Regions from separate parts of the Noviherbaspirillum agri genome, predicted to be linked through region 1. Evidence: predicted binding sites of a transcription regulator. Region 1 holds the regulator's gene; each other region holds the start of a gene.

Region 1 (10,217 bases):
GGCGGCAAAGCCGTTGAGGCTCGCATCCCGGCACTGGCGCCGACTCACGCTTGAATCTAGGAGCAGCAATGAAGAAATTTACTCATGAACTGATTGAAAAGAACCCTTGGCTGCTGATCATCCTGATCGTTCTGGTGGTCAGCGTCGGCGGCCTGGTCGAGATCGTGCCGCTGTTCTTCCAGAAGTCGACGACGGAACCGATTGCCGGCCTCAAGCCTTATGAACCGCTGCGCCTGGCAGGCCGCGACATTTACGTCCGTGAAGGTTGCTACAACTGCCATTCGCAGATGATTCGTCCGTTCCGCGCCGAGACCGAACGCTACGGCCACTACTCGGTCGCGGCCGAGTATGTGTATGACCGTCCGTTCCAGTGGGGCTCCAAGCGTACCGGTCCGGATCTGGCACGCGTTGGCGGCCGTTACAGCGACGAATGGCATCGCACCCATCTGAACAACCCGCGTGATGTGGTGCCGGAGTCGAACATGCCCGGCTACCCGTGGCTGGCGAAGACCAAGCTTGACCCGGAGTCTGTCGTGCCGAAGATGCGTGCATTGCAGACGCTGGGCCATCCTTACACTGAAGAGGAAATTGCAGCAGCACCGAAAGCCCTGGAAGGCAAGACCGAGGAGGATGCCGTGGTCGCCTATCTGCAAGGTCTGGGTGTGTTGATCAAGGCGAAGAGGTAATCAATCATGGGTCTCGAAAACCTAATTATTGATGCGCGCAGCGTCATCACTGTACTGAGCTTCATCAGCTTCATTGGCATCGTCTGGTGGGCATACAGTGCGCGTCGCAGCGCAGACTTCGAAGCGGCAGCCAACCTGCCGTTCGCCGATGAAATGGATATCCAAGCTGCGGAGAAAAAACAACATGTCTGACTTTACAAGTGAATTCTGGAGCGTTTACATCACCGCGCTGACGTTGCTCGGCATTGGTGGCTGTGCGCTGCTCCTGTGGGCGCAATCGAAGGCGAAGGTAGTCGTTTCCAGCGATGGCGGACCGGAAGATAAAACCACCGGCCATAGCTGGGACGAAGGTCTTGCCGAGTTGAACAACCCGATGCCGCGCTGGTGGATGTGGATGTTTTACATCACCATCGTGTTCGGCCTCGTATATCTGGCGCTGTATCCCGGCCTGGGTTCGTTCGCCGGCAAGCTGGGCTGGAAGTCAACCGGGGCATATCAGGCTGAACTGCAAAAGGCGGACGAAGAGTTCGGCCCGATCTTTGCGAAGTACCAGCAGCAGGACCTGAAGGCAGTGGCCAGCGATCCTCAGGCACGTGCCATCGGTGAGCGTCTGTTCCTGACTTACTGCGCACAGTGCCACGGCTCGGATGCCCGCGGTAACAAGGGTTTCCCGAACCTGACCGACGGCGACTGGTTGTATGGCGGCGATCCGGAAGTGATCAAGACCACCATCCTCGGTGGCCGCAGCGGCATGATGCCGACCATGGCAGCCGCAGTGGGATCCGACAAAGATGTCGAAAATGTTGCACACTACGTACTTAGCCTGTCCGGTTCCACCGCCGATCCGATTAAAGCCGCCTTTGGCAAGGAGAAGTTCGGTGCGTGCGCAGCATGTCATGGTCCGGAGGGCAAGGGTAACCAGGCAATCGGTGCTCCAAACCTGACAGACAAGACCTGGCTGTACGGCGGCAGCGCTGACACCATCAAGGAAACCATCACGAAGGGCCGCACGAACACCATGCCGCCGTTCAAGGAATTCCTGGGCGAAGCGAAGGTCCATGTACTGGCAGCTTACGTTTGGAGCCTGTCCAACGACAAAACGACAGTCGCGCAAAAGTGACGACCTAACCGCATGGCGGCACGGAGACGCCGCCATGCCATGATTGGGTAACTTTAATGAGTGAACCTGCAGTAAAGGTTTCAGTAGTCAAGATGTACCAGGCGCGGGAGCAGATTTACCCGCGAGAGATCAAAGGTTGGTACACAACATGGCGCTGGGTCTGCGTTTGGCTGACCCAGCTTGTTTTTTATGGCCTGCCCTGGTTGTCCTGGAACGACCGGCAGGCTGTGCTGTTTGATCTCGGCGCACGCAAGTTTTATATCTTCGGCATCGTGCTGTGGCCGCAGGATTTCATTTACCTTGCGCTGCTGCTGATCATCTGCGCCTACGCGCTGTTCCTGTTCACGGCAATTGCCGGTCGCCTCTGGTGCGGCTATTCGTGTCCACAAACGGTTTACACCGAAATCTTCATGTGGATCGAGAACAAGATCGAGGGCTCACGCAGCGCCCGCATGCGGCTCGACAAGCAGCCGATGTCTGCTGAAAAGATTGCGAGGAAGAGTGCGAAGCACCTTGTCTGGGGTGCGGTTTCTCTGTGGACCGGGTTTACCTTCGTGGGATATTTCACTCCGATCCACGAGTTGAGCCAGTCGGTCATGACACTCGGCCTCGGCCCATGGGAATGGTTCTGGATCCTGTTCTACGGTTTTGCTACCTACGGTAATGCCGGCTGGATGCGTGAGCAAGTGTGCAAGTACATGTGCCCGTATGCCCGCTTCCAGAGCTCGATGTTCGACAAGGACACGCTGACCGTTACCTACGACCGGGAGCGTGGCGAGCCGCGCGGCGCGCGGAGCAAGTCGTCGGCAAACGCCAACCTGGGATCGTGTATCGATTGTTCGATGTGTGTGCAGGTATGTCCGACGGGGATTGATATCCGCGACGGCCTGCAATACGACTGCATTGGCTGTGCTGCATGCATCGATGCATGTGATTCGGTGATGGACAAGATCAGTGCGCCGCGCGGGCTGATTCGCTATACCACCGAGAACGCGATCAGCAACAAACTGTCCGCAAAGGAGGTGCGGCGGCGCGCAATGCGTCCTCGCGTGCTGATTTACAGCGCCATCCTGATTCTGATTATTGCAGCATCGCTTGGCTCGCTGTTGACGCGCACGCCGTTGAAACTTGATGTCATCCGCGACCGTGGCACGATGGGGCGCGAAGTGGAGGATGGCATGATCGAGAATGTCTACCGGCTGCAGATCATGAATACCGACGAACGTCCGCATCGTTACAAGATCAGCGTCTCTGGTATCGACTCGATTGCCCTGGCCTCACCCGATGAAGTGGAGCTGGATGGCACGACCTCCCGGGCTGTACCGGTGCGTGTACGCGTCGCGCACGGCAAGGGCGAAAAAGGGTCTAACAAGATTGCCTTCGAGTTGCAGGCGCTTGACGAAGAGCGTTTGCATGTCAGGGAAAAAGCTGTGTTCATCGTGCCGCGTTAAGCGGCCGTTGCAGCATCTCATTGGAGAGCCGTATGCAAGTCAAGACATCAATTCCAGGTAACTCTGGCGACATAAAACCCTGGTACAGACATCCTTGGCCCTGGCTGTTGATGCTGGGGCCGTTTGTGGTGGTCCTCGCAGGGATCTATACGACATGGCTTGCGGTATCGCGGCCTGATGCCTTGGTCGTGGATGATTATTACAAGCAGGGCAAGGCGATCAACCAGGACCTGAGCCGCGACCGTGTTGCGGCAGAAATGCAGCTCGAGGCAGAGGTCCGGTATGATGCGGCGGCCAGCATGCTGGCCGGGACTGTACGGGGGCTTGAAGGGCGTGCTGACAAACTGTCTATCAGCCTCATTCATTCCACACGGCCGGAAAAGGACCTCAAGCTGGTCGCCCAGCCGGACCAGAGCGGCAATTTTTCGGTTGCGCTTCCTATGCTGGATATGGCTCGTTGGCAGATCCTGATCGAAGGGGAGCATCGGGACTGGCGGCTCAATGGTGTCTGGGCCTGGCCGCAGGAACCCCAGATCACGCTCCACCCGATTACCGTTCCACATTGATTAACGCGTGGCGAGAGCAATGGTCTCGCCACGACGTTCGTTTCCTTCCTCTCTGTCCTTCTCGTTCACGACAGAAAATCAACCCTCTCTGCGCATTCCCGGAATCTCGAACATAATTCCCAGTATCGAGAAGTTATGCGTGTGCAAATGTTGTCTGATTGAACGTTTATGATGTACTTTTGCTAAATACATCCGTTTCAAGTTGAAAGGAGGGTAGTGTGATGACGCGACTGTTGATGGTCGTCTTGTGGCCGTCGTTCCTGGTGGCAATAGTCGCAGAAGGTTTCTTCTTTTCCCTCTTTGATCCGAACGACCTGTCGCTTGTGGGCAGTGATATCGATTTGACTCCGATGGCAGCGTATACCATCGGCTTCTTTATCTTCTGGCTATTCTGTTCCCTGGCCAGTATGTTGACGTGTTACCTGATCGGTACACCGAACGAGCGGAACACTCCACTCTAACTCTATTGCATCGGAAATTCGGTTAATGGTTCCGCCCCTGTGCAGGCAAACCCTGCCGGGGAGTGGACTGCCGCTTGATGCGGCAGTTTTTCGAAAATCTGACACAGCGCGTTCCGCCTGACCAGCTGTGAGCGAAGGTCAGGGGGAGCGAGTCCTTCGGCGGGATCCGGTGCTCAGCTGCAGGTACGGGTGCCGGCAGCAACTGCTTTCAGGGTTGCCGTATCGAGCAGTTCCAGTTCGCGGTTATTGACTTTGATCCAGCCTTGCTTCTTGAACTTGGACAGGAGGCGGCTGATGCTTTCAATCGTCAGGCCGAGGTAGTTGCCGATTTCCTCGCGCGTCATGCGCAGCTGGAAGGTCGTCGACGAATACCCGCGGACGGAATAGCGTGACGATAGGTTGGAGAGGAAGGCGGCAAAACGTTGTTCCGCACGCATATTTCCCAGCAGGAGCATAACGCTTTGTTCGCGTGTGATTTCCTGGCTCATCATGCGATGGAAATGATGCAGCAAGGTCGGCATCTCGGCGAAGAGGGCTTCCAGGCGAGCGAACGGGATTTCGCACACTTCGCTATCTTCGAGCGCAATGGCGTTGCAATGATGGCGGTCGGTGCTGATGGCGTCCATGCCGAGCAGTTCTCCCGCCATCTGGAAACCGGTGATTTGCTGGTCGCCGCTTGGATTGATCTGATGCGTCTTGAAATGCCCGAGCCGGATTGCATACAGATTGGTGAACGGGTCGCCCACGCGGTACAGGTGCGTATCTTTCGGCACCTTGCGGCGGCGGCCGATGATCTGGTCGAGCTTGTCCATGTCAGAGGCACCGAGTCCCATCGGCAGGCAAAGCTGATGCATGCTGCAAGCGGAGCAGCGAGTGCGCAAGTCCTGCACGTTGCCTGCGGACGAGGTAGACGGAACCGTCTGGGTCATGTCAGAGAAGTTCATGCGATGCAGAATCATAGTTGTGCTCGTTGTCCAGTTCACATCAAAGCCACAGTGGCCATTCGACTCATTAATTGAGCGAAATCAAGAATAGTGATGCAAATCCCGTACCAAGCACGTATTTTGAAATCAGGGATTGTGAAGCGAGGATTGATTGCGGGGTGCTGTCAGTAGTGCTGACGAACGATCGACCGCTATTTTAAGGCGTATTCGGCTCGCGCAGGACCGAAGGCCATTGAGTTTGGCAGCGTGACAACACAACGTGGCAGCGTATGGCAGCAGCTGCAACGCATTGCGGATTCCCGGATTTGGGAATGGAGTTGGTCTCAATTTCGAGGTTGACGCTTGTAGCCGCCAACCTCGTATCAAGCAGGGCTCTTATTGATTCGGCTGTGCCTTGTTGAACTGTGCCCTTTCCCCGGCCCCCTCCCACAAGCGGGAGAGGGAAGCCAGCGTGCGGCAAATCCATGCCGGATCGGTAATCGGGCTCGAATCAGTCTTTTCTCAAATTGATGAAGATATTCGCGGCAAAGGCAAGGATGCCAAGCGCTGCAAGGATCTCGGCGACGGCAAGGAGGGGGATGAGCTGACGCGATCCGAGCAGGACGAAGGTGAGCGCGAGGGACATGGCGGGCAGAGAAATATTCGTGGCCCAGAAATGGATGCGCGCGAGCCTGGCGGTGCCGGCAGTCGGAAAGACGCTGTACACAAGCCCGGCCAAGGCCATGGTTGCCCATCCGAGCAGATTGATGTGCGCATGGACTGGGCGCAAGGTGAAGTCTTCACTGGCGCCCATGCCAATACCCAGGGCGACGCCGATGATCAGGTAGACCACCGCCAGCTTGAGCCAGATGATGCCGGCGGTGGAGAAGGTGGGATAGATGGTATTTGAGGTACGCATGATGTGTCTCTTCAAGTTGGTTATGACGGTGGTTATGCGATTTGTGCTTCAGCTTTTTGATGGGCAGCCGCCTCGCGGTTCATCATCCTGAGCGCTGCATTGACGATCGTTGCCGGTTGAGGCATGAAAGCCTGCTCCAGTACGTGGCTGGAAGGCGCCGGTGCATCGGGGCCAGTGAGACGGACGATAGGTGCTTTGAGCGTGGAAAACGCGTGTTCGCCAACGATGGCCGCAACCTCCGCACCGACGCCGCAGAGCCGGCTTGCCTCGTGCACGACAAGGACGCGGCCTGTCTTCCGCACGGAGGCGAGAATCGCTTCCTCGTCGAGCGGTTTCAGGGAGCGCAGGTCGATGACTTCGGCATCGACTCCGATGTCCGCCAGCCGGTCCGCCGCCTGCATGCAGGTATCGACCATCTTGGCGTAGGAAATCAGGGTGATGTCTTCGCCGGCGCGTCGGGTGGCCGCCTTCCCGAGAGGAATGCTGTGTTCCCCCTCTGGCACGTCACCCGGCACGTAGCCAAGCGGCATGTCGACGAAAAACAGGACCGGATTGTTGTCGCGGATGGCCGATTTGAGGAGTCCTTTGAAGTCTGCAGCAGTAGACGGCATGACGACCTTGAGGCCCGGGCTGTGCACGAACCAGGCCTCGAGGTTGTGATTATGCTGTGCGCCGACGCCCCAGCCGCTGCCCGTCATTGCGATGACGACCATCGGGAATTCGAACTGCCCGCCCGAGATGTAACGCAGCTTGCCGGCGCTATTGACGATCTCCTCCATGGCAAAGCAGAGGAACGGGGCGAAAAGCAGGTCGATCACGGGGCGCAGCCCGGTCGCGGCTGCGCCAGCCGCGGTGCCTGCGATGATGCCCTCGGCCAGCGGCGTGTTGCGCACCCGCAGTTCGCCGAACTCCCGCACAAGCTCGGGGCGTTTGGTGGCGACGCCCTCACCGAATATCAGTACGCTCGGGTCGCGGCGCATTTCTTCGGCGAGCGCCTGGCCGACGGCTTCATTGACAGTCATTTGTGGCATGGCTTCGCTCCTTATGCGTAGACATCGCTGGTTAATTCGGATAGCGCCGGGAAGGGTGAGTCGCTGGCAAACGTTACCGCGCGCTCAATCACCGCTTCCACCCGTTGCTCCATCTCGACGATGTGCGCCGGGCTTGCTTCTCCTCGTTCGACCAGTCTGTGCTGCATCGCCAGAACCGGATCCCTGGTGCGCCATGCCGCGAGTTCGTCGGGGGCGACGTAGGCCTGGTCATCCGGCTCGAAGTGCCCGCGCAGGCGGTAGGTATAGGTTTCAAGTAGGAAGGGCTTGCCGGTGTCACGGATACGGGCGACGGCTTCAATCGCTGCGGCATGGACGGCCTCAACGTCGTTGCCGTCAACCGTGCGCGCCTCGATGCCATAAGGCGCGGCCCACGCGCTGATGTGGTCGCCGACCATCGTTTCCTTACGGTGAACAAACGCCTGCCACTGATTGTTTTCGCACACATAGAGAATCGGCAGCTTCCAGACCGCAGCCAAGTTGAGCGACTCATGGAAGATGCCTTCGCACGCGGCGCCGTCGCCAAAGAAACAGGCGACGATGCCGTCCTGTTCAAGCATCGACATCGACAGGGCGACGCCGGTCGCGAGCGAGAGTTCTCCACCGACGATTGTGGACGTCAGGATGACGCCAAGGTCTTTGGCGGAAATGTGAAGGGAGCCGCTCTTGCCCTTGCAGTAGCCGGTGCTGCGGCCCATCACTTCGGCCATCATGCGGCCGGGGTCGGCGCCACGCGCGAGGAGGTGGCCCGCGCTACGGTGATTGGTCAGGATGCGATCGGCGGGAGCCAGCGCGCGTATGACGCCGACGGCGGAAGCTTCCTGGCCGACGGCGGTACACGTGCCGGGGAGATTTCCTGCGGCCTGCATGGCCGCAAGTCTTTCTTCATAGGCCCGGATCAGCATCATGCATTCGAGCATGGAGGCCGGGCTGTTGTCTGCATGGTGGGTGCTCATCATCGTCCTTCATCGGAATGGGATAGAGGCTGGGATCGGGCCTACGCAGGTGCGGAGTGCCGAATCGGGACGAAGTCTACTGCGGTGCGCCCGTCGAAAACCGGCGCTTTTTTTACTTAGCGTTTTTTTAAGATTAATTAAGTGAAGTTTTAGGAAAGTGCGGACAAAAACGATGCCTGTCGTCACCGTAAAAACGCCCTCAGCGGGCTGATTCCTGCAGTTGCACCGGCCTGTCGACGCGCAGGCGAAAGCGGCCGCGTCCTGTTTTTTCAATGCGTACCGGCGCATTCCGTTCGATGAGGCGCTTGCTTAGCAGAATGAGGCGCGCTTCGAGATTGTCGCTGACATCGGGGAGGCGAAGACGGCTGTCCAGCCGCAATTCGCGGTTCGTGAATTCAGTGCGCTGCTTCTCCGCAAAATCCCGCAGCAGCGTCCAGAAGATGGATCCCGCCACACCCTTGATCAGGTAGTCGTCGCCAAGAAAGACGCTGTCGTTTTCCGGGTAATGCCGCACGAGCAGGGGACTGCCGGCGGGCGTTGAAATCGATGCACGGGCGGGCGGACTCTCGTCGCCGATATCGGCGGTGTGCTGGAGCAGGTGCATCGCCATGCCGAGCTGGCCGGCCAGGCTGACCAGCGCGTCTTCGTCATCGTAGGTAAAACGCAGATCCAGCGGGCTCTCGACGTAGAGCACACCGATGAGGCGCTGCGCCACCGAAATCGGCACGGCGAGCTGGCTGCGCGATTCGGCAAGGCCCGGGAAGGGGATCTGCGTTTCGAGCGCACTCGCCCAGTCGCTGTGTGCCGTGCTTTCGCGGATGGCCCGGCCATAGGCATACTCGGAATTCATGTGACCGATGCGAATCGGCGTACGCTCCCGTGCCGCCACGCCGATGATGCCTTGCCCCAGCGGGATCTCCGACCCCACGCCGGATTGCTCATAGCCGATGCTGGCGACGGTGTAGAGCCGGGCGCTTGGTGCGTCCAGCATCAGGAGCATGGCGTGATGGATGCCGAACTGGCGATCGAGGCAGGCCAGGGTTTCAGACAGGAGCTTGTCGAGGTCGCCGCACACGGCAAGCCTTTCAGCCGTCGTGCGCAGTGCCGCAAGGAGATTGCGCTCCTGGGGCGGGGGGGGCATCGATTTGCCTGGGATCGCCTGGATATCAAGGACACGGCACACGTCGGCGCCCAGCAAACGGAAAACGCCGCTCATGCCGGTGTGCGATGCAATCCCGGCCAGCTTGGCCTTCATGCTTTCGAACAGCGGACCGGCGGTCTCCGTGCGCAGGTATTCCAGGGAAAGGCGATACTGCGTGACGGTCACCGGGCTGGTCACCATCAGGGTCGCCCTCGGATTGGCCATCATGTTCTGGCGCGTCTTGTTGAAGAACTGGTAGGAGAGGGCGACATGCTCGCCGTCGACGAAATGGACTTGGGAGAGGTAGGCGGCATTGGGCGTCCCGTCGGGGGCGGCGGTTGCCATGATCCCGGGGATCACGCCCTCGAAGCACTCGCGGATGGCGCCGAGCTTGATGTTCATGCATGCCCCTTGAGAGGTTCGCCCGCTTTAGGTCCCGGAGTTTGAGAGAACGCGGCGGCTGGTGTAAAGCTCAGGCTGACGATCTCCTCGGGAGGAAAGGCGAGCAGCGTGAGGATCTGTGCCGCTGCAAAGCCCAGCGGCTGGAGCTCCCGCGAAAATGCGGCGCAGTAGCGCTCGATAAGGACGAGGTCGTCGCTTGAGGGCGTGCCGATGACGGCGCCGGTTCCCTTGAGCTGGACCGTACGGTGCGTTGACGGCTCACTGAACACCACGGCAATCGAACCGTTGTTCCTGATGCACTGCAGCACGGGAGCAGCCTGGATTGCAGACACAAAGACAGTGACGCGCCGGCGATCCGGCGAAATCCTGCAACCCGTTCCGCGCACCAGGGTTGGGATATTGTCCTGGCTGCATGCGGCCACGCACATCGAAATGCCTTGTTGCAGGAAGGCTGCGTGCGCGGCGTCGATCAGCGGTTCGGGCTCAGGCGTCATGACGGACCTTGGGAATTGTCAGAAAGCGCAGGATATTACAGCACGTCGG
Region 2 (10,217 bases), on a different contig from region 1:
GGCAGGTGCTGATGCGCATTGACTTGCCATCTGGTTGGACAGGTGTTGCACAATAGCGTTTTACGTTGCGCAGATGCTGACTTGTCGCAGCTCAAGCAAGCTTATCCCGATTCCATGAAGAGTTATATCGGCCGTTTTGCTCCCTCCCCGACCGGCCCCCTGCACAAGGGCTCGCTGGTGGCCGCCCTTGCCAGTTATCTTGACGCGCTCGCGCACGGCGGCCAGTGGCTGGTGCGCATCGAAGACGTCGACGAAGCGCGTACGATGCCGGGCGCGGCAGAAGCCATCCTCGACTGTCTGCGCATCTTCGGCATGCAATGGGATGGCGAAGTGGTCTGGCAAAGCCGGCGCAAGGCCTTGTACCAGGCAGCATTCGAGCGTCTTGGCAGCCATGCCTATCCGTGCGGCTGCACACGCAAGGAAATCGCAGATTCACGTATCGGGATTGCGAGCGACGGTGCGGCAGTGTACCCGGGGACCTGCCGCCACGGTCTTGCACCAGGCAAGACGGCGCGCGCGTATCGCCTGCGCGTGCCGGATGCACATGACCCGGCTGAATGCATCACGTTCCAGGATCGCTGGATGGGCACGGTCGCGCAGCATCTTGCGACGGAGGTCGGTGATTTCGTGCTCAAGCGGGCGGATGGATTCTGGGCGTATCAGCTGGCCGTCGTCGTGGACGATGCGTACCAGGGTGTCACGGATGTGGTGCGCGGCGCCGACCTGCTGGATTCGACACCACGGCAAATCTACCTGCAACGCCTGCTCGGCGTGCCAACGCCGCGTTACCTGCACGTGCCTGTCGTGACGAATGCGGAAGGGGAAAAGCTGTCGAAGCAGACCGGCGCACAGGCCCTGGATTTGGCACAGCCGGTACAGGAATTGTGTGCAGCTGCGCGCTTCCTGCAACTGCCTGTAGGGCAGCCACCCTCTATTGAAGATTTTTGGATGCGCGCCACTTCAGCCTGGGCGCAACGTTTCGGCGGACATTAATTGCGCCCGCCGGCAGTCCCAATTTATTGGCGTTTTGGCACGCCCCCCAACAGCGCGGCCACCTTGGTTTTCTGCTTTGTGCCATTGCCCTGCTGCGCAGGCTTCTCGGCCGGTTGCGGCTCCGATGCCGAGGGCTCGTAGGGTTTCAGGAACCAGGGATCGACCTTTTCCTTGCGCGGTGCGTAGGCGCCGCGGCTGTATTGCGATCCGCGTGTCGACGGCGCACGTTCGTCGCTTTCTTCGTGGCGCGGGCGGCGCTCCGAAGAGCGCGCAGGGACAAAGCCGCTCAGGTCCAGGCGCGAAATCGTGTGCTTGATGAGCTTTTCGATATCGGCCAGCAGGCGCGCGTCCTTGTCGGTGAAGAGCGAGATCGCGTCGCCCGAGGCGCCGGCGCGTCCGGTGCGGCCAATGCGATGCACATAATCTTCCGCGTTGTACGGCAGGTCGAAATTGATCACGCACGGCAGCTCGGCAATGTCCAGGCCGCGCGCGGCAACATCGGTTGCGACCAGCACTTCGATCGTGCCCTGCTTGAAGGCATCGAGTGCGGCCATGCGTTCCGCCTGGGTCTTGTCGCCATGGATCGCGGAAGCTTTGATGCCTTCCTTTTCCAGGTGGCGCGACAGGCGTGACGCACCGATCTTGGTGTTCGAAAACACAATTACCTGCTTCAGGCCGCGCTCGCGGATGATGTGCGCAACCGCATCGCGTTTGGCTTCTTCCTCGACCTTGTACAACACCTGCGTGACGTTGTCGGCGGTGGCATTGCTGCGGGCGACTTCGATCGTCACCGGGTTCTTCAGGAAACTGTTCGCCAGTTTCTTGATCTCCGGCGAAAAGGTGGCGGAGAACATCAGGTTTTGCCGCTGCGTCGGCAACAGGTTGATGATGCGCTGCAGGTCGGGCAGGAAGCCCATGTCGAGCATGCGGTCCGCTTCGTCCATGACGAGGATCTGCGTCTGCGACAAGTTCAGCGTTTTTTGCTGCACATGGTCGAGCAGGCGTCCGGGAGTCGCAATGACGATTTCCACGCCGGCGCGCAATGCCGCCGTCTGCGGGGCCATGTCCACGCCGCCGAACACGACAGTCGAGCGCAGCGGGGTATGGCGCGAATAGGCCTTGACGTTGTCCGCCACTTGGTCGGCCAGCTCGCGCGTCGGAGTCAGGATCAGCGCGCGTACCGGATGGCGCGCGGGCGATGCACTGGCGTTCGCATGTTCGAGCAACAACTGGATGATGGGCAATGAAAAACCGGCGGTTTTACCGGTGCCGGTCTGCGCAGCGCCCATCACGTCGCGCCCTTGCAACACGATCGGAATTGCCTCCGCCTGGATCGGCGTCGGATGGATGTAACCCTGGTCAGCCAGCGCACGCAAAATGTCGGCGGAGAGTCCGAAATCTTCAAAGCGGACCGCAGGCGCGGCAGGTTGTGTGTTTGCCAACAACGAATCTGACATAGTCAATATGAAAAGGCCGGAAAAGGCCAGGAAAGAGGTCGGTAACGTAATCAGCATCTGCGCAACAACGCGCGCATCCTGCTTTTTGTAAATAACCTTTAATTATACGCCTGCCACTTTATACGCCAGCCATTTGTCGACTTGATGACAAGCTGCGTTGAAGAAAGAAGCGCTTCCGTTATCTGACCGCACGGCAGCTGAAAGATTGCATGCCGTATCGTGAGTCGGCAGGTTTTACGCCAGCAATCCCGGCAGTACAAAAAACCTGCTGCACTTGCTGCCTTGGCCTTGTTTCAAGGAAAAGCGAAGGGAAAGGAAAACCGGGACGGTCGCCGCCCCGGACAGCACTCACCGGGTCAACTACGCGACCGTCGCGGCGCGCGCAAGCGCTTTTTGCGCAGAATTGGGAAACCAGTTCAGCGTCTTGTGCAGGGACACCACTTCACCCACGATCACGAGGCAGGGCGACTTGCATCCGGTCGCAGCGGCAAGGTCGGAGATCGTTGCCAGCGTGCCGGTAACTACGCGCTGTTCGGGCGTCGTACCCTGCTCGATGACAGCCGCAGGAATGTCGGCGCCACGTCCATGAGCGACGAGCTGGCGACAAATTTCCGGCAACGCGTTCAAGCCCATGTAGATCACCAGCGTCTGCTTGGGATGCGCGAGATTTTCCCAGTCCAGGTTCAGGCTGCCATCCTTCAGGTGGCCGGTCGTGAAGACGCATGACTGCGCGTAATCGCGGTGCGTCAGCGGGATGCCCGCATAGCAGGACACACCGCTGGCGGCTGTAATGCCAGGCACCACCTGGAACGGAATGCCTTCGGCGACGAGCACTTCGACTTCCTCCCCGCCACGGCCGAAGATGAAGGGGTCGCCCCCCTTGAGCCGCACCACGTCCTTGCCCTGCTTGGCCAGACGTACCAGCATCGCATTGATTCCTTCCTGCGGCACGGTGTGGTTACAGCGCTGCTTGCCGACATAGATGCGCTCGGCCGACGTCGACACCAGGTCGAGGATGCCTTCACTGACGAGGTTGTCGTACACCAGCACTTCGGCGTTGGCCAGCAGCCTTGCCGCACGCAAGGTCAGCAACTCGGGGTCGCCCGGCCCTGCGCCGACGAGATAGACCGTACCAGGTTGGGCCGAAACAGGCGCCGGATAAAACGACTTCAAATTGGGTGGGGGGTTGCTCATGGGGTGCTCCCTTGCTGCGTAGATGTTTCGTGTGAGTCGTTTTCAAGTGCTGTCAGGTTATCGCGGGGCAGTCTCAAAAAAATTGATGTGCGTTAAGGAAATAAAGACTCCCAAAGCGCACCCTTCGCCTTACTAAAGAGCAGTGCGTTTCAATCCCGGTTGTTACACATTGCTTATTGGTGGTTTTTAGCGGCAGTTCGCATCACAGTGGTAGTTAATCATCCTTGTTAGGGAGGAAGTAACATGAGTTCTATGAAGTCCTTATCCCGCCCGCTCATGGCAATGCTTGCAACATTGCCGTTGGCCGTCGGGGTGGCATATGCATCCAGCGAGCCGACGCTCTCCGCTGAGCAGAAAGCAGCAGCAAGCAAGATTTATTTCGAGCGCTGCGCTGGCTGCCACGGCATTCTGCGCAAGGGCGCAACCGGTAAGAATCTGGAACCGGAAAACAGCAAGAAGCTCGGCCAAGGGCGTCTTGAAAAGATCATCGCCTACGGTACCGAAGGTGGCATGGTCAACTTCGACGATATCCTGACCAAGGATGAAATCTCGATGATGGCCACCTACATCCAGATGACACCGGATGCACCGCCAGAGTTCGGCATGCAGGCCATGATGGACAGCTGGAAGCTGCACATCAAGCCGGAAGACCGTCCGAAGAAGCAAATGAACAAGGTCAACCTGAAGAACGTGTTCTCGGTAACCTTGCGTGATACCGGCGAAGTGGCGCTGATCGACGGCGACACCAAGCAGATCTGGGGTATCGTCAAGACCGGCTACGCCGTGCACATCTCCCGCGTGTCCGCATCGGGCCGCTATGTGTACGTGATCGGCCGCGACGGCAAGCTCGACCTGATCGACATGTTCTTCGAGAAGCCGACCATCGTCGCTACCATCAAGACCGGTATCGAAGCACGTTCGGTCGAGACCTCGAAGTTCAAGGGCTTTGAAGACAAGTACGCGATTGCCGGTTCCTACTGGCCGCCGCAGTACGTGATCACCGAAGGCGACACGCTCAAGCCGTTGAAGATCGTGTCGACCCGCGGCCAGACCCATGATGGCGAATACCATCCGGAACCGCGCGTCGCCTCCATCGTGGCAACGCCGCACAAGCCGGAATGGGTTGTGAACATCAAGGAAACCGGCATGATCAAGCTGGTGGACTACTCGGACGTCAAGAACCTGAAGGAAACGACCATCGAGTCCGCCAAGTTCCTGCATGACGGCGGCTGGGATTCGACCAAGCGCTACTTCCTGGTGGCTGCAAACGCCTCCAACAAGGTTGCGGTGGTTGACACCAAGCTCGGCAAGCTGGCTGCACTGGTCGACACCAAGGCCAAGCCGCACCCGGGTCGCGGCGCGAACTTCGTGCATCCGAAATACGGTCCGGTGTGGGCAACGTCGCACCTCGGTGCAGACGTGATCTCGCTGATCGGCACCGATCCGGTGAAGCATCCGAAGAGCGCATGGAAAGTGGTCGAGGAACTGAAGAATCACGGCGGCGGCTCGCTGTTCGTGAAGACGCATCCGAAGTCCAACAACCTGTGGGCGGACGCACCGCTGAACCCGGAACGCGAAGTCGCGGAATCGGTAACCGTGTATGACATCAAGAACCTGGCCAAGGGACCTGAAGTCATCAATATCGCCAAGCTGGCCAATCTGCCGGAAAGCAAGGCGATCAAGCGCACGGTGCATGCCGAGTACAACGAGAAGGGCGATGAAGTCTGGTTCTCGCTGTGGGCTGGCAAGACCGAGCCGTCCGCGATCGTGATCATGGATGACAAGACACGCAAGTTGAAGCATGTCATCAAGGATCCGAAGCTGATCACGCCGACCGGCAAGTTCAACATCCTCAACACGCAGCACGACATCTATTGATGTAGCAACGATGTCCCGGGGAGCGCAAGCTCTCCGGGGTTCTCAGGGAAAAGCAGTACAGCAAGAAAAAATACGCTGGATCGCCCGGCCGCAAGAACGAAGCATCACAAGCAGCAGCCCGGGATCCATTACAGCAACTCAGTACAACAGTATTCAGAGAAAAGCCATGTCAGACACACAAAACGCATCTAGAGGTTGGTGGGCGAAGCTGCGCAAGCCTAGCGTCCGTTATTCGATTTTGACGCTGCTGGGCGTCGGATTCATTTCCGGCATCCTGTTCTGGGGCGGGTTCAACACTGGCATGGAGGCGACCAATCAGCTCGAGTTCTGCATTGGCTGCCACGAAATGAAAGACAACGTCTATCAGGAATACAAGAAGACGATTCACTACTCCAACCGCACCGGTGTACGCGCGGCCTGCTCCGACTGCCACGTACCGAAGGACTGGACGCACAAGATGATGCGCAAGATCCAGGCGAGCCGGGAAGTGCTGGGTAAAATCACGGGCACGATCGACACCAAGGAAAAATTCGAGGCGAAGCGACTGGAACTGGCAACGCGCGAATGGGCGCGGATGAAGTCCAGCGACTCGCGCGAATGCCGCAACTGCCACACCTTCGACGGCATGGATGGTGACAAGCAGAAGCAGCGGGCCCGCAAGCAGCATGAGAATGCCAAGGCAGACAACCAGACCTGTATTGACTGCCACAAGGGCATCGCGCACCAGCTTCCGAAGGATATGCCCGAAGAGGAAGAAGAGGAATAATTGAACCGGCGGCTATCGTCATCAATGCGATAGCCGTCAATCGTTTGACAACTGCCGTCTGGAAAATATCAACTGTAAGAAGGGAAATGCAATGAACAAGTCTTTGATTGCCGCATCGTCTCTCGGATTACTTATGGCGCTGGGTTCCGGCGTCGCGCTTGCTGCAGACGCAAGCAAGGCTCCGAGCAAGAAAATCACGGTGTTCTATCCGGGTGCCTCCGGCATGGAATGGATCCTCAAGGGCACGGAACACGGCGGCGCCAAGGCCGTCAAGAAAGGCGAGGCGTGCATCGGCTGCCACGTCGATGAGAAGACCGGCGCGGAAGAAGCACCGGACCTCGGCAAGAAGATTGTCTCCGGCGCCCAGTCGAAGAACACCGTGCTGGAACCGGAACCCGTCAAGGGCAAGCCGGGCAGCATTCCGGTCAGCGTTCAGGCCGCGCATGACGGCACCAACCTGTACCTGCGCTTTACCTGGAAGAATACCGGCTTTGCCAGCGGCAAGAAGATGGATGCTGCCAATCCGGTCAAAGTTGCCTTCATGCTGGAAGAAGAAGGCAAGGTCGACAACGACAATGGCGGCTGCTGGGCAACCTGCCACACCGACGCACGCACCATGCCGGGCGTGAAAGACGACAATAAGACCAAGTACGTCAAGGACGGCAACCTCGCCTCCGGCAAGTACTTCGACCTGCTCCAGTACAAGAGCGGCAAGGGCCAGAAGCCGGTCGACGGTTACGTCGCTGACAAGCGCGTGATGGAAGGCGGCAAGGCGCTGACTGATGCCAAGGGCGAACTCAAGGGTGATACCTGGACCGTCAACTTCACCCGCAAGCTCGCTGGCGGCGAAGGCGACGTGAAACTGGAGCCGGGCAAGACCTACAACTTCGGTTTCGCCATCCACGACGACTACACCAACGGCCGTTACCACTACGTGTCGTTCGGTTATACCCTTGGCCTGGACAATGCCAAGGCTGATATCAATGTCGTAAAGCAGTAAGGTAATTGAAAGACGTGAGGGAGCCGCCGGCTTCCTCACGCAATGAATCACGTTCAGCAGGCAGCTTTAAAGATTTAGCAGGAGTCGAAGATGAACAAGACTTTTGTCGCAAGCGTGCTGAAGGCGGCATCTGCCGCAGCCGTCGCACTGATTGCACTGACCATGTCGCCGGTCGAGGCGGGTGAAGTCGTCGAAGTCAGCATCGCGAAAATGCAGTTCGAGCCGCAACAGCTCAAGATCAAGCCTGGCACCACCGTCCGGTGGGTTAACAACGAAAAGCGCTCCAACCACTCCGTCCTGTTCCAGAAGGAAGATCTTCCCGAGTCAGATCGGCTTTTCCCGGGCGAATCCTGGGAGCGCACATTCGACAAGCCCGGCACCTATCCGTACATCTGCGGTCCCCACCCCACCATGACCGGTGTGGTCGAGGTTGCACCGTGAGGCAATTATCATGAAACCGTCAAGGCTTTGCGCCTTCCTACTCTCCCTCCCTCTTTTCTTCTCCCTCCCGTTGACGGCACAAGCCGAACCGGCACCAGAGCGTAAAGCCGAAATACTGCATCTCGTTCGCCAGGACTGTGGTTCATGCCATGGCCTGCGGATGGAGGGCGGCCTCGGCGTGCCGCTCACGCCCAAGGCACTGGAAGGAAAGGATCCCGAGGGGCTCAAACTGACCATCCTGCAGGGACGCTATGGCACCACGATGCCACCATGGAGTCCCTTCCTTTCCGAATCCGAAGCAGGCTGGATCGTCGACATGTTGTTGAAAGGATTACCCAATGCGGACTAATACTTCTTTTGTGGCGCATGCGCGCGCGTGGACGCGCCGCATTGCTGCACTCACCGGCATCGCTGCCGCCGTTGCACTGGCAGGCTGCGCAAGCGCACCGCAGCTGCGCGCCACCGGCGACCTCGGCGTCGTGATCGAGCGCTCCAAGGGCAGCGTGCAGATCGTCGAAACCACCCATCGCACCGTGCTCGCACAAGTGCCGGGGCTGGGCGACCTGTCCCACGCATCGCTGAACTTCTCGCGCGATGAGCGCTATGCCTATGTGTTCGGCCGTGACGGCGGACTGACCAAGGTCGACCTGCTGGAGAAGCGCATCGTCAAGCGCGTGATGCAGTCCGGTAACAGCATCGGCGGCGCCATCTCACAGGATGGCAAGCTGATCGGGGTGGCGAACTACACGCCGGGTGGCGTCAAGTTCTTCAGTGCGGACACGCTGGAACTGGTCGCCGATATCCCCGCAGTCGATGACGCGGGCAAACCATCGAAGGTGATCGGCCTCGTCGATGTACCAGGCAACCGTTTCGTGTTCAGCCTGTTTGAAGCCGGGGAAATCTGGATGGTGGACATGAAGGTGCCATCCAAGCCGGTGCTGACGAAGTACAAGAATATCGGCAAGGAGCCGTATGACGGCATGATCACGGCCGATGGACGCTTCTATCTCGCAGGACTGTTCGGCGAAGACGGCCTTGCGATGCTCGACTTGTGGAACCCCGGCGCAGGCGTCAAGCGCGTGCTCAATGGCTACGGCAAAGGCGAGCAGAAACTGCCCGTCTACAAGATGCCGCATCTTGAAGGCTGGGCAGCGACCGGCACGGAATTGCTGGTGCCGGCAGTGGGCCGCAATGAAGTGCTGGTGGTCGATCAGGGCAACTGGACCGAGAGCGGCCGCATTCCGGTCTACGGCCAGCCGGTGTTCGTCGTCGCGCGTCCCGACAATCGGCAGGTATGGGTGAACTTCGCCTTCCCGCACAACGAAGTGGTGCAGGTGATCGACGTGCAGAGCCGCAAGGTCGTGAAGACACTCAAGCCTGGCAAGGGCGTGCTGCACATGGAGTTCACGCCGCGCGGAGAACAGATCTGGGTATCGGTGCGCGATGAAAATCGCCTCGAAATCTACGACACCGAGACCTACGAAAAAGTCACCGAGCTTCCCTCCGACAAGCCGAGCGGCATCTTCTTCACGCCGCGCGCGCATCGCACCGGTTTGTAATTTGTCGCGCGCGCGTGCGTATTTCGAAATGTCTTGATCCAAGGCATTGTCAGTGAGAAACACTCGGCGCGACAATCAACAAAACCCTTACTTTTCTTAATGGATTAAGCAAATGCATCCTCAAGGGACAGTCAGTATTTCAAGCGTGCTGGTCAACGCGCATCCTGATCACATCAGGAAAGTGCAGGATGGGCTGGCATTGCTCCCCGGTGTCGAAGTGCATGTGGCGATGGATGATGGTCGGATGATCGTGACGATCGAGGCTGATGCCGACCAGTCTGTCGCAAATACGTTTGAGGCGATCAACCAGCAACCGGGAGTGCTCTCGGCATCGATGGTTTATCACCAATACGAAACCAATCCTGATCAGGAGCTTTAAGATGAAAGCGATTTTGACGCGTCGTGACTTTATCAAGACAAATGCAGTTGCTGCTGCGGCGGGCGTGGCCGGCGTGACTGTCCCCGGGCTGGCGCAGGCTGCACCGGCAAAGAGCGATGGCATTCGCTGGGACAAGGGTGCCTGCCGCTATTGCGGCACCGGTTGCGGCGTGCTGATCGGCACCAAGGAAGGTCGCATCGTCGCCACACAGGGCGACCCCGATGCACCGGTGAACAAGGGCCTCAACTGCATCAAGGGCTACTTCCTGTCGAAGATCCAGTACGGCAAGGATCGCCTCACGCAGCCACTGTTGCGCATGAAGGACGGCAAGTTCGACAAGAACGGTGAGTTCAAGCCGATCTCGTGGGACCAGGCATTCGACATCATGGCCGAGAAATGCAAGGCCACGATGAAGGCAAAAGGCCCGCAGGGTATCGCGATGTTCGGCTCAGGTCAGTGGACCATCTGGGAAGGCTATGCCGCTGCCAAGCTGATGAAGGCCGGCCTGCGCTCCAACAACCTCGATCCGAACGCGCGCCATTGCATGGCT
Region 3 (10,217 bases), on a different contig from region 1:
CGTACGGGTTGCGAGCGGTCCGGCTCCGACGGGGAGGAAATTTTCTCGACAACTTGCTCCACTTCGAGCTTCTGTCCGGTGCTGGTCGTCTTGGTGGCCACATCGCCAAGCGCAACGATGCCGATCAGCCTGTGGGCCTCATCGTGAGAGATCACCGGCACGCGGCGGATCTGGGTGTCGGCCATTTGCCGCAGCACCTCTTTCAGCGGCTGGTCTTCAAAGCACCAGCGGACATCGGTGCTCATCACCTGCTCGACATGGGCGTCCGCAGGTGCCATGCCGGCGGCGGTGGCGCGCACGGTGATGTCGCGGTCGGTCACCATGCCGACCAGGCGGTCGCCGTCGCATACAGGCAGCGCGCCGACATTCAGTTCGTCCATCAGCTGCGCGGCGCGTTGCAGGTTTTCCTGTGGCGACACGAACCGGACGTCGCGTGTCATGACTTGTGAAACGATCTGCATTTGCTTTCTCCAGTTACAGGCGCACTCCCGGGACGCCCGGGGCTACCGGGCGCTGGTTGCGCGCGGCAATCATCTGTATTTCGACAGCCTGCATTTCCTGGCCGAGCGCGGTCATGTCCAGACCGGCCTGCTCGACCTTCGGGAACAATTGCTGCTCTTCGAATTCGACATGCTTGAGCACCGAGTCGGAGAGCCGGCGGTACAGCGCGTCGATATGAGGGTCGCCTTCGTCCATCAACTTGAGGTTGTCAATCATTTGCCGGGCCTCGCCATGCTCCTGCTCGCAATGATCCATAAGCGAAGGATCAACCTCGCGTACGCGGGGATAAAACGCGCGTTCCTCCAACGCAGTGTGCGTCTCCAGCAGTGCCAGGAGATGTGCACCCAACTCTTTCTTGTTATTTGCCTCCTGAGACTGGAAATGTTGCTCGAATAATTGTCGGACGAAACCATGGTCGGTCTTCAGTGCCTCCAGCGGCTGATCGACGGGGAACTCTCCCCGCCTGCGCATTTCGGCGTCGATATCCATGTCGTGCTCCTTTCAATTGCTTCGGGATTGTCTGCGGTAAGCAGGCATTCATGGCTTGGATGATCCGCTGCCCGCGGCGTGTGCGTGATGGAGATCAGAGTGCGGGCGCCACAACAAGTTGCGAACGTTTTACAGTTTCTGCTACTCGTCAGAAGCGCGAAAATCCACCGGAAGTGCGGCATGCAGCCAGGGAACAGCGCCTCAGCGGACAACGCCGTCGCCCTTGACGCCCATCAAACGATGAATCGTTTGGCCGCATGACGCGAAACCCATTTCATAGCATGAACGTGACATCGTCATGCCGGCCCTTTGCACGCCAGTTCTTTCCCGTAGCCGGCGCAACCGGGAGCCACCATGAAACAACAATCCTTCTCGTCTCCGAAATGGTCCAGTCTGCTGGGTGCTGCCGCGGTCGGTGCACTCGGCATGTATTATTCCGACCCCGAACGCGGCCGGCGGCGAAGGGCGCGTGCGCAGGACAGGCTGCGTCATGCACAAGCGCAAGCAACGCATTCAATGGATGTGGTGGCGCGGGATTTCCTCAACCGGATGGCTGGGATGCAGGCGCGTGCAAGCAGCCTTTTGCGTCGGGGCAGCCAAGAAGCGGCGGATGACGTCGTGGCGGCGCGCATCCGCGCCAAACTCGGGCGCGTCGTCTCGCATCCCCATGCGATTTCGGCGGTGGTACGCAACGGCAACGCGGAGCTGGGCGGTCCGATACTGGAACGGGAAAGGCATCCCCTGCTTCGCATGGTTCGCACCGTCCCAGGTGTGAAGGACATCCGCGACAAGTTGCAGGCGCACAAGCACGCACCCTCTCTGCCGGGCTTGCAGGGAGGAAGCGGTCGGGTGGAAATGCGCTCCGGCTTCATGCGCGAAAACTGGGCGCCGGCGTTACGTGCCACGGCGGTACTCGGAGGCGGGCTGCTTGGCGCGTTTGGATTGGCACGGCGCAATCCTGCCGGCACGGTGCTGGCAGTCGCCGGGCTCGGCGCCCTGTTGCGCGGGATGACGAACCAGCCGGTACGACGCCTGACGGGGATCGGTGCCGGCCACCACGCGATCGAACTGCGAAAAGCGATCGAGATCATGGCGCCACCGGAAGCGGTATTCGACGCATGGGCGACGTACGACAACTTCCCGCTGTTCATGTCGCATGTGCTGGAAGTGCGCGACCTCGGCGACCTGCGCTCGCACTGGGTGGTGCAGGGACCGATGGGCGCGCGTATCGAGTGGAATGCCTGCCTGACAGAGTGCAAACGTCCCTTCGTGATTGCATGGAAGACCGAGCCGGGCTCTGTGGTCGAGCATGCCGGCGTCGTCCGCTTCGACCCGACGGAAAGCGGCACGCGCGCGACGGTACGGCTTTCCTACAATCCGCCGGCAGGCATACTGGGCCATGGTGTTGCCGTGTTGCTCGGCGCAGACCCGAAGCGCGAGCTGGACGATGACTTGCTGCGCATGAAGAGCTTCATCGAAACCGGCATCATGCCGCACGACGCAGCGCGCCACGGCGAACTGAAGCCGTCCGGGCTGGGCTGAACAGTCATATCCGGCAAGCGTCGTTCGGCACGCATCAGGCGGCGCGCGCCACCTTTTTCGCATGCGCCTCGACAACGAGATACAGGACGGCCGCAATCGCCAGCGGCGTGAGGTAATAGATCGCGCGGTATGCCAGCAGCCCGGCAAGCAGCTCGCTCCTTGGCAACTGGTGCGACAACAACACGACAAACACCACCTCGAGCACGCCAAGGCCAGCCGGCACATGGGTAATTACGCCAGCCACGGCAGCCACCAGCAGCACGCCGAGCACGGCGGGAAAAGCAATCTTTTGTTCCAGCAAGGTATATACCGTCGCGGCAATCAGCAACCAGTTGGCCGTGGACATGCCGAGTTGCAAAAGCGCCAGGCGCAACGAAGGCAGAGTCACATCATGTCCCCTGACCGACCATGTACGTCGCCGGGAGAATGCGCACAGCAGCAGATAGGTGACAGCCGTGGCAAACAGTGCGACGCCAAGGACCCGCAGGCCAAAGGTGCCCAGTTTCCAGTCCGGCGGGGGCGACACCGGCGAGATGGCAAACGCCAGCCCGGCCAGGAACAGGTAGCCGAGCCAGTTGGTCAGCATGCTCATCGCCACCACCCGCGTCGTCACCCCCGCTTCCAGACCAAAGCGTGAATACAGACGATAGCGAAATGCCACCCCGCCGACCAGCGCGCCCATATTGAGGTTGAACGCGTAACTGATGAAAGTGATCAGCATGACCCGCAAGGCACCAAGCCGGTGCCCGGTGGTGTAACGCCCGAACAAATCGAAGCAGCTGTACAAGGCGTAGCTGCCGGCGGCCAGCAGCGATGCCAGGAGCAAGCCTTGCAGGGGGCGGCGTTTCAGCGTTTCCAGCACCTCGCCCCATTCCACCGTGCGTGCCTGCGTGTACAGCAGGTATGCCACCAGCGCAAAGAACACCACTGTCAAGATGCGCTTGAACGTCGGCCACCAAGGACGGGAGGTAATGCCGCGCCGCGCTGCCCCGGGTGCCCGCCTGCTGTCCATGGTGGAGTCGCGCGTCATGGGCTCGCCGTTTCCTCGATCCGGTCCGTTGCGCCGCGCGGCTTTCCGCTGTAGGGCCATGGCGCGAGGCGAGGCGCATGTGCCGGCAGGCGGCCCGCCCACGACGGATACTTGCGCAGGAAATGGAACAGGAAAAACCCGCGCAGCTGGCGCCACGTTGGCGACTCCGCAAGATCCTTTGCCTCAATGCGACGGCAGCTGCACATCAGGTGTTCAATGCGCTCGCTCAGCACACGGTTGAACTCGCGGTCGCGAATCATCACATTCGCTTCAAGATTCAGCGACAGGCTGAGCGGGTCGAGGTTGCTGGACCCCACCGTTGCCCACTCATCGTCGACGACCGCGATCTTTCCGTGCAACGGACGCTCGCAATATTCATAGATGCGCACGCCGCCACGCAGCAAGTGGTGGTACAGCATCGCCGCGGCGGTCTGCACAATCGGCATGTCGGGGTTGCCTTGCAGGATCAGCGACACCTCGACGCCGCGCTGTGCCGCTTTGCGCAGCTCGCGCAAGAAGGTAAATCCCGGGAAAAAATAAGCATTGGCGATCATCACCCGCTTTTGCGCGAGGCGGATGCCGAGCCGGTATTGGCGTTCGATGTCATTGCGGTGTTCGCCGTTGTCGCGCCAGACAAACTGTGCATCGGCATCGCCCGCCGGGGGCAGCGTTCCGATCACCGGTTTTTCGGAACGGAATCGGAACCAGCGTCGCTGCGACCTGGCCTTTGCTTCGGCAAGGGCACTGCGCATGAAGTGATGGATATGCGCGACGATCGGCCCTTGCACCTCGACCGCATAGTCCTGCTTGGCTTCCGGGCCATAGTCGGCGAGATGGTCGGCGGAATAGTTGATGCCGCCGACGAAGCCGAGCACACCGTCCACGACCACCAGCTTGCGATGCATGCGGCGGAAATAATTGATGCGCTTGAACAGCCGTGACGCCGGGTCGAACACATGCAGACGCACCCCGGCCGATGTGAGCGAGCCGACGAATTCTTCCGACAGCTCCGGCGAACCGAAGGCATCGACGGTGACGTCGATCTGCACGCCGCGCTTAGCAGCCGCCAGCAATGCCGCATGCAGCGACTTGCCGACCTTGTCTTCATAGAGGATGAAGGTTTCGATCAGCACTTCAAAACGTGCGGCGGCAATCATCTCGAAGACGCGCGGATAAAACGCCTCGCCGTTTTCGAGAAGCGTAAATCTATTGCCACTAATCCATGGCTGGCTCACGGCTTAATGTCCCTTGTTCCTTTTTTGTTGACGGCATCCACCGTGTGAAGAAGCGGCCGCGGCAATCAAGCGCTGCGGCGCGGAGTTCCGGCAATCGGCGGTACGCCCTTCTTGGCCTCATCATTTTCCGTTGATGATGTGGTTTAAATTAACGACGGGCATGACCGGATGGCCAAAGCCAACAACGTGTGCTTCCGCCTTCCAAGTGGAGTTTCCGGAAATTGAAAAGTTCACTTGGGGCATGCGCCCCGACCTCCTTCCGCAGTCGCATCCACCATTGCGAGGCAAGAAGACAGGGCGCGCTTCGCTACCCGCGGCGCAAATACGCTTCCGTCGCGTAACGCCGCATCATGCGGTGCGAGTTGAACAGCAAGGCGTTGCGGCCGATCGCACCCTTCATGACCCTCAGCCAGCCCGCTCGACTGCTGTAATACAGCGGGAGAACCTTGCCTTCCAGTTTTTCGTAAAGGATCGTCCCGTGTGACTGCGTGTCGTTCTGCCCGGCCCCGATCGCCCATCCGGTCACGCCTTCGATGCAGCCCTCGTTCCACCAGCCGTCCATCACCGACAGGCTGGGTACGCCGTTGAATGCGGCTTTCATCCCGCTGGTGCCGGAGGCTTCGAGCGGGGGCAAGGGCGTGTTGAGCCAGACGTCGGCGCCGGCCACCATCAACCGTGCAATATCTATCGAGTAGTCCGGAATATAGGCGACCTGTACGTCTGCGCGCAGTGCGGCGATGTGCCGATGCAGCATCTCGATCAGGTGCTTGCCGTCCCCGTCGCGCGGATGCGCCTTGCCGGCAATGAGTATCTGCAACGGATAGGTACGGGCAATCTGTCGCAGGCGGTCGAGGTCGCCAAACAGTAGTTCGGGACGCTTGTAGCCGGTCATCCTCCGTGCAAAGCACAAGGTGAACACGTCCTCGTGCAGGGAGACCTTGCAGGAGTGCTGCACAAAGTCGCGCAGTGCTCGCCGCGCGTCAACGTGCGCCTGCCATAGCTCTGCGTCATCCACGGCGTCGATCCCGGCCAGCACTTCAGGCTCATGACACCAGCGCGGGAAATGGCGGTTGTACAGGTCGCGAAGGCTTGGGCAGGTCCAGGTCGCCAGGTGCGCACCGTTGCTGATCGCATGCACCCGGTAACCGGGAAACATCAGCTGCGACTGCTCTGCGTGGCTGCGGGCGACGCCGTTTACGTATTCGGACAGGTTGAGCGCCAGAAGCGTCATGTTCAGGTGCTGTTCGCCGGCGATTTCCCGCAACAGCGCAAGATCGGCCCAGGGCCCGAGCAGGCGTGCAACCAGGTCGTAGGAAAACTTGTCGTGGCCTGCATCGACCGGTGTGTGCGTGGTGAACGCGCACAGGGAGCGCACCTCCTCAATGTTGTACAGCGGCGCCTGCATCTGCCGCCCGGGCCGTTCACTCCATCGCGTGCGCCGCAACAGCGCCAGGCAAAGCAATGCTGCATGCCCCTCGTTCAGGTGGTAACGCTGGATGCGGAATCCGAGTGCATGCAGCACACGCACGCCGCCGATGCCAAGCACAATCTCCTGACGCAAGCGGTATTCGCTGTCGCCACCATACAGCTTGTCGGTAATGCGGCGATCCTCCTCCGCGTTCTCGGCCAGATCCGTATCCAGCAGGAGCACCGGGACGCTGCCCCCGGTCTGGGAGCCGATGACATAGAGCCAGCTCGCCACCCACACATCGCGCCCGGCGATCTGGATGGCGATCTTTGCCGGAAGCAGGGCCGCGTGCTCCGCGGGCTTCCAGCAGTCATCGTGTTCATGCTGGCGCCCCTCCTCGTCAATCACTTGCCGGAAATAGCCGGCACGGCTCGCGAGCGTGACACCGACTAGCGGCAATGCCAGGTCGGCCGCAGATCGCATCGAGTCGCCCGCCAGCACACCGAGGCCGCCACTGTAGGTCGGAATGGCAGACTCCAGCGCAATTTCCATCGAAAAATAGGCGATGCGCGGGACGCGAGTGAAATCATCGAGGAGGAAGGGATTCATCTTGTCGTGGACGGGCTGCTGGCGAATGCGCTGTTCGGGAAACCGGATGCGATGCCAAACATTTTGCCTGCCACGACACTCCTGCGCTGCGGTCGAGAACGCGTTGCCTGCGCTAGCGCAAGGTGATCTTTCCGTGCGACCAATACTAGACTGTCATGAACCGGAACAGGGGTATCGTTTGCGGTTCTCAAGCCTGCTGCTATTGGGCAGTTTCCTGCGCCGCTTCCGCTCCCACGATGTCACGATAACAGGCGACCGCAGCCTCGCTCTCCAGGCATGCGTCAGCGTACTCCTCGCTCAGGGCGCGATGAACAACGAGCCGGCGGATCTTGGTGGTTCTGTCCGCCAGGTGGAGTACGTCCGCCAGCGCGGAGTCGGTTGGTGTCGCCTCCCTGTCGATGGCAGCGATGGCCTGCTCCGGGAACTCCCATTGCCGTCCGACCAGGCGTGCCAGGCGTCGTGTGTAATGGATGAATGAGGTGTAGAACGCCAGGGAGCGCAGCTCGCCGGGCGCCGCGCCACCCGCCTGATCCATTACGCGCAGGGCGACGATGACGCCGACGTTCTGCAACAGGCCTGCAAGATATACCTCGAATCCGTCGACAGGCCGATGCTTGGAAAAATGGCGGCAAGCGACGCCAAAAGGTTCGGCCAGCTCCCATATACGCGGCGCGCCAAGCGTCGTGAACTGCCCGAGGCCGGCATGGAACAGCGGCTTGAATGCGACGCTGGCGACAAGAATGCGCAAGCCGTTCTGGCCGATGACGGCAATCGCATCTTCAATCGTCTTCACCTGCGATGAGCGGCGGAAATAGGAGCTGTTGACCTGCTTGAGAACGGCCGCCACCAGAACGGCATCCTGCTCGACCAGCGCTGCGAGCTGGCTGTTCGATACATTGCGGTCGCGCAGGCTGCGCAACAGCAACGGAATCACGGACGGAATCCGCGGCACCAGCTCCGATGCAGCGGGGTTGGCGGCATCGGCCTCGCGCTTCAGCGCGCGCAGGATGCGGCTTTCGACTTCGCTCACCTCCTGCACAACGGCTTCGCCCATGCCAAGCAGCCAGGGAAAGTACAGGTTGTCGACGTCGATCATCTCGACCAGGCGCTGCGGTTCGACGGCAAGCACGGTCAGCGGACTGAGCGGGAGCTCGTCCGGCTCGGCAGTCTGTGCCTGAGGCCCGATAAAACGGTGCAAGAACTTCTTGAGCATAGGGATCAGTACCGGAAGAAATTGACGTTGTCGGTGCAGAGCGCGTTATCAGGGGCACCACGTAAAACGGCGAACAGTGTACTGCGTGAGCGCTGCCTGTGGCACGCATTCCGTGAAGACCCGAGGCGTGAGGTCATGTTGAAAAACTGACATGCAAAGCAGCGCATAAAACCGGCACGTGGCCATGCCGGAGGGCGCGGAGCGCATCCACCGACGCTGCCAATGGCCGGGATTGCGCCTGGTGGTCGGTTATACTGCGGACCGTTTTTTACAACTTTCATGCAAAGAGAAATCGTGTCCCAGATTCCACCCTGCCCGCAATGCGCCATGGAGAACACCTATCCGGATGGCGCCAACTATGTCTGTGCCGACTGCGGCCATGAATGGCCGGTGGCACAGGCGGCCAAGCCCGAGGAGGCAGCCGACGCCGTGGTAAAGGATGCCAACGGCAATGTGTTAAGCGACGGCGATTCGGTAGTGCTGATCAAGGACCTGAAAGTGAAAGGCTCCTCCATCACGCTCAAGATGGGCACCAAGGTCAAGAGCATCCGGCTGGTCGGCGGCGACCATGAAGTCGACTGCAAGATGGATGCGGGCAACTTCATGCTAAAGGCCTGCTACCTGCGCAAGGCATGAGGCGGTTCTCCCAGCCACGACGAGAACGCTTGTGATCCCGCCGAACCGTTTCGCCGAGCACGGGTGAAATCCAAAGTCGGCAGCGTTTTCGTCACACTGTTGCACAAGATGAAATCGTCTTAAAATTGCGGCGTGAACTTGCCCCAGAGAATCGAAATTTGGCTGATGCCGGCCAAGGACGCGGTGATCCCCCGCCACAGCAGCGGTAACTTGCAGCGTCGGACGAGCTGCTCCGAGGCTTGACTTTGCTGTATGTCACCTTCCAGAGCCGGCCCTCTGGTAATGTACCCAAAGAAGGAGGTATGCCATGACATGCTTCAACCGCCGGGCGCTCGTGCTCGTTGCCGCCGTTTTCCCCACCTTTGCGCTTTCCCAGCAACTCCCGAAACCGGAGCCGCTTGGCGATCCCGCGACCAAGGTCTACCGTCAAGTGACCTCCGACGGGCGAATCGTCTATTCCGACAAGCCGATTCCGGGTGCGAAGATCGACGAGACGATCGTGCCCGATCCGGAGACGAACGTATGGACGCCGGAAACCGGCAAGCCGCCGGTCGTTCCTCCCCGCGCAGAGCGCACGTCGGTGAGCAAGGTGCCGTCCATCCCCGCACCGGGCAAGGTCAGAACCCTGGGCGATGCAGATGCCGATGTGATCAGGGCGGAGATGATGCTAGAAGACGCGAAAAAGCGTCAGGAAGAAGGTGTCGAGCCGCTGCCTGGCGAGCGCAGCGGACTGGTGACCGGCAAATCGCGGCTGAACGAAGCTTACTGGGAACGCCAGCGCGCACTGGCGCAGGAGACGGCAGAAGCGGAATCGATGGTAAGAAAAGCGCGCAACGAGCGCGAGTCGATCCGGGTGTCGCCGTCGCAGCGCTGACGTAATTTTGAGATTACTTCGGCCTCAGCTTGCACGTGCCGCACCGGCGCGTGCAGCGGGAGCCGCCAGTGTGACCCAGTCGCGTTCCTCCACCGCTGAAAGCTCGCGCAAGCAGGCGCGCTCCTTCTCCGACAAGCCATCCAGCACCTGCGGATCTTCGATATCCAGCCGGCCGTTGCGCGCCAGGATGTCGATCTTGCTCAGGTAATCTCCCATCAGCAAAATCCTGCCGACTGAGGACAGACCGGGCGCCTTGGCAGTCGTCTCCTGCTCGCGGATCGCCTCGGTCACGCCATCGGGAAAGTGCCACTCGCTGGCGATATTGACGGCCAGCGCGCGGCCATTGCTGGCGAGCGCATTACAGAACGTGGCGGAACCGACCGGATGCCGGCCTTCGGACATCTTGTCGATCACGCGCAGCGACACCGTCAGCCCGATGTTCTGGATCAGGCCGGCGAGGAAGGCGTCGAGCTGGTCCACGGTTTCGTCGCGGGCGAGCATCCGGCTGACGAGTGCACAGCGCTCCGATTGCGACCACAGGCGCGGCGCAAGCTTGCGCGTAAAGCTGCCGGAATTGAGGTTGATGATCGGCTTGAATGCGACGCTGGTGATCAGCTGTCGCAAGCCGTTCTGCCCCAGCACGAGGACGGCATGGTCGATGCTGGTGATCGGTTTGCCTG

What was found. Region 1 encodes FNR, which switches genes on or off when oxygen is low (the NO sensors DNR and NnrR bind a similar motif). Its sites were predicted from a motif close to TTGATNNNNATCAA; they were not measured.
Region 2: a site for FNR is predicted at 3,727-3,740, ahead of cobA (uroporphyrinogen-III C-methyltransferase). Genes of this name have one in related genera too.
Region 3: a site for FNR is predicted at 1,214-1,227, ahead of ACYVIA_RS21410 (hemerythrin domain-containing protein). Genes of this name have one in related genera too.

The regions. Positions count from the first base shown of each region.
Region 1 is NZ_BAAGWA010000011.1:110,087-120,303, reverse strand. It holds gene ccoN (cytochrome-c oxidase, cbb3-type subunit I) at 1-54, shown strand, start outside; gene ccoO (cytochrome-c oxidase, cbb3-type subunit II) at 69-686, shown strand; gene ACYVIA_RS17295 (cbb3-type cytochrome oxidase subunit 3) at 693-878, shown strand; gene ccoP (cytochrome-c oxidase, cbb3-type subunit III) at 871-1,806, shown strand; gene ccoG (cytochrome c oxidase accessory protein CcoG) at 1,863-3,257, shown strand; gene ACYVIA_RS17280 (FixH family protein) at 3,290-3,823, shown strand; gene ACYVIA_RS17275 (hypothetical protein) at 4,045-4,284, shown strand; gene fnr (fumarate/nitrate reduction transcriptional regulator Fnr) at 4,458-5,213, opposite strand; gene ACYVIA_RS17265 (hypothetical protein) at 5,719-6,126, opposite strand; gene ACYVIA_RS17260 (alpha-ketoacid dehydrogenase subunit beta) at 6,159-7,157, opposite strand; gene ACYVIA_RS17255 (thiamine pyrophosphate-dependent dehydrogenase E1 component subunit alpha) at 7,169-8,134, opposite strand; gene ACYVIA_RS17250 (GAF domain-containing protein) at 8,331-9,674, opposite strand; gene ACYVIA_RS17245 (pyridoxamine 5'-phosphate oxidase family protein) at 9,671-10,168, opposite strand.
Region 2 is NZ_BAAGWA010000019.1:46,807-57,023, reverse strand. It holds gene gluQRS (tRNA glutamyl-Q(34) synthetase GluQRS) at 115-993, shown strand; gene ACYVIA_RS20800 (DEAD/DEAH box helicase) at 1,017-2,450, opposite strand; gene cobA (uroporphyrinogen-III C-methyltransferase) at 2,811-3,644, opposite strand; gene ACYVIA_RS20790 (cytochrome D1 domain-containing protein) at 3,888-5,522, shown strand; gene ACYVIA_RS20785 (NapC/NirT family cytochrome c) at 5,689-6,288, shown strand; gene ACYVIA_RS20780 (ethylbenzene dehydrogenase-related protein) at 6,380-7,288, shown strand; gene ACYVIA_RS20775 (cupredoxin domain-containing protein) at 7,379-7,729, shown strand; gene ACYVIA_RS20770 (c-type cytochrome) at 7,740-8,078, shown strand; gene ACYVIA_RS20765 (cytochrome D1 domain-containing protein) at 8,068-9,288, shown strand; gene ACYVIA_RS20760 (chaperone NapD) at 9,401-9,667, shown strand; gene napA (nitrate reductase catalytic subunit NapA) at 9,669-10,217, shown strand, end outside.
Region 3 is NZ_BAAGWA010000021.1:48,440-58,656, reverse strand. It holds gene ACYVIA_RS21415 (CBS domain-containing protein) at 1-461, opposite strand, end outside; gene ACYVIA_RS21410 (hemerythrin domain-containing protein) at 475-990, opposite strand; gene ACYVIA_RS21405 (SRPBCC family protein) at 1,345-2,532, shown strand; gene ACYVIA_RS21400 (lysylphosphatidylglycerol synthase domain-containing protein) at 2,567-3,562, opposite strand; gene clsB (cardiolipin synthase ClsB) at 3,559-4,797, opposite strand; gene glgP (alpha-glucan family phosphorylase) at 5,105-6,814, opposite strand; gene ACYVIA_RS21385 (HDOD domain-containing protein) at 7,014-8,027, opposite strand; gene ACYVIA_RS21380 (zinc ribbon domain-containing protein YjdM) at 8,322-8,663, shown strand; gene ACYVIA_RS21375 (DUF4124 domain-containing protein) at 8,971-9,537, shown strand; gene ACYVIA_RS21370 (HDOD domain-containing protein) at 9,562-10,217, opposite strand, start outside.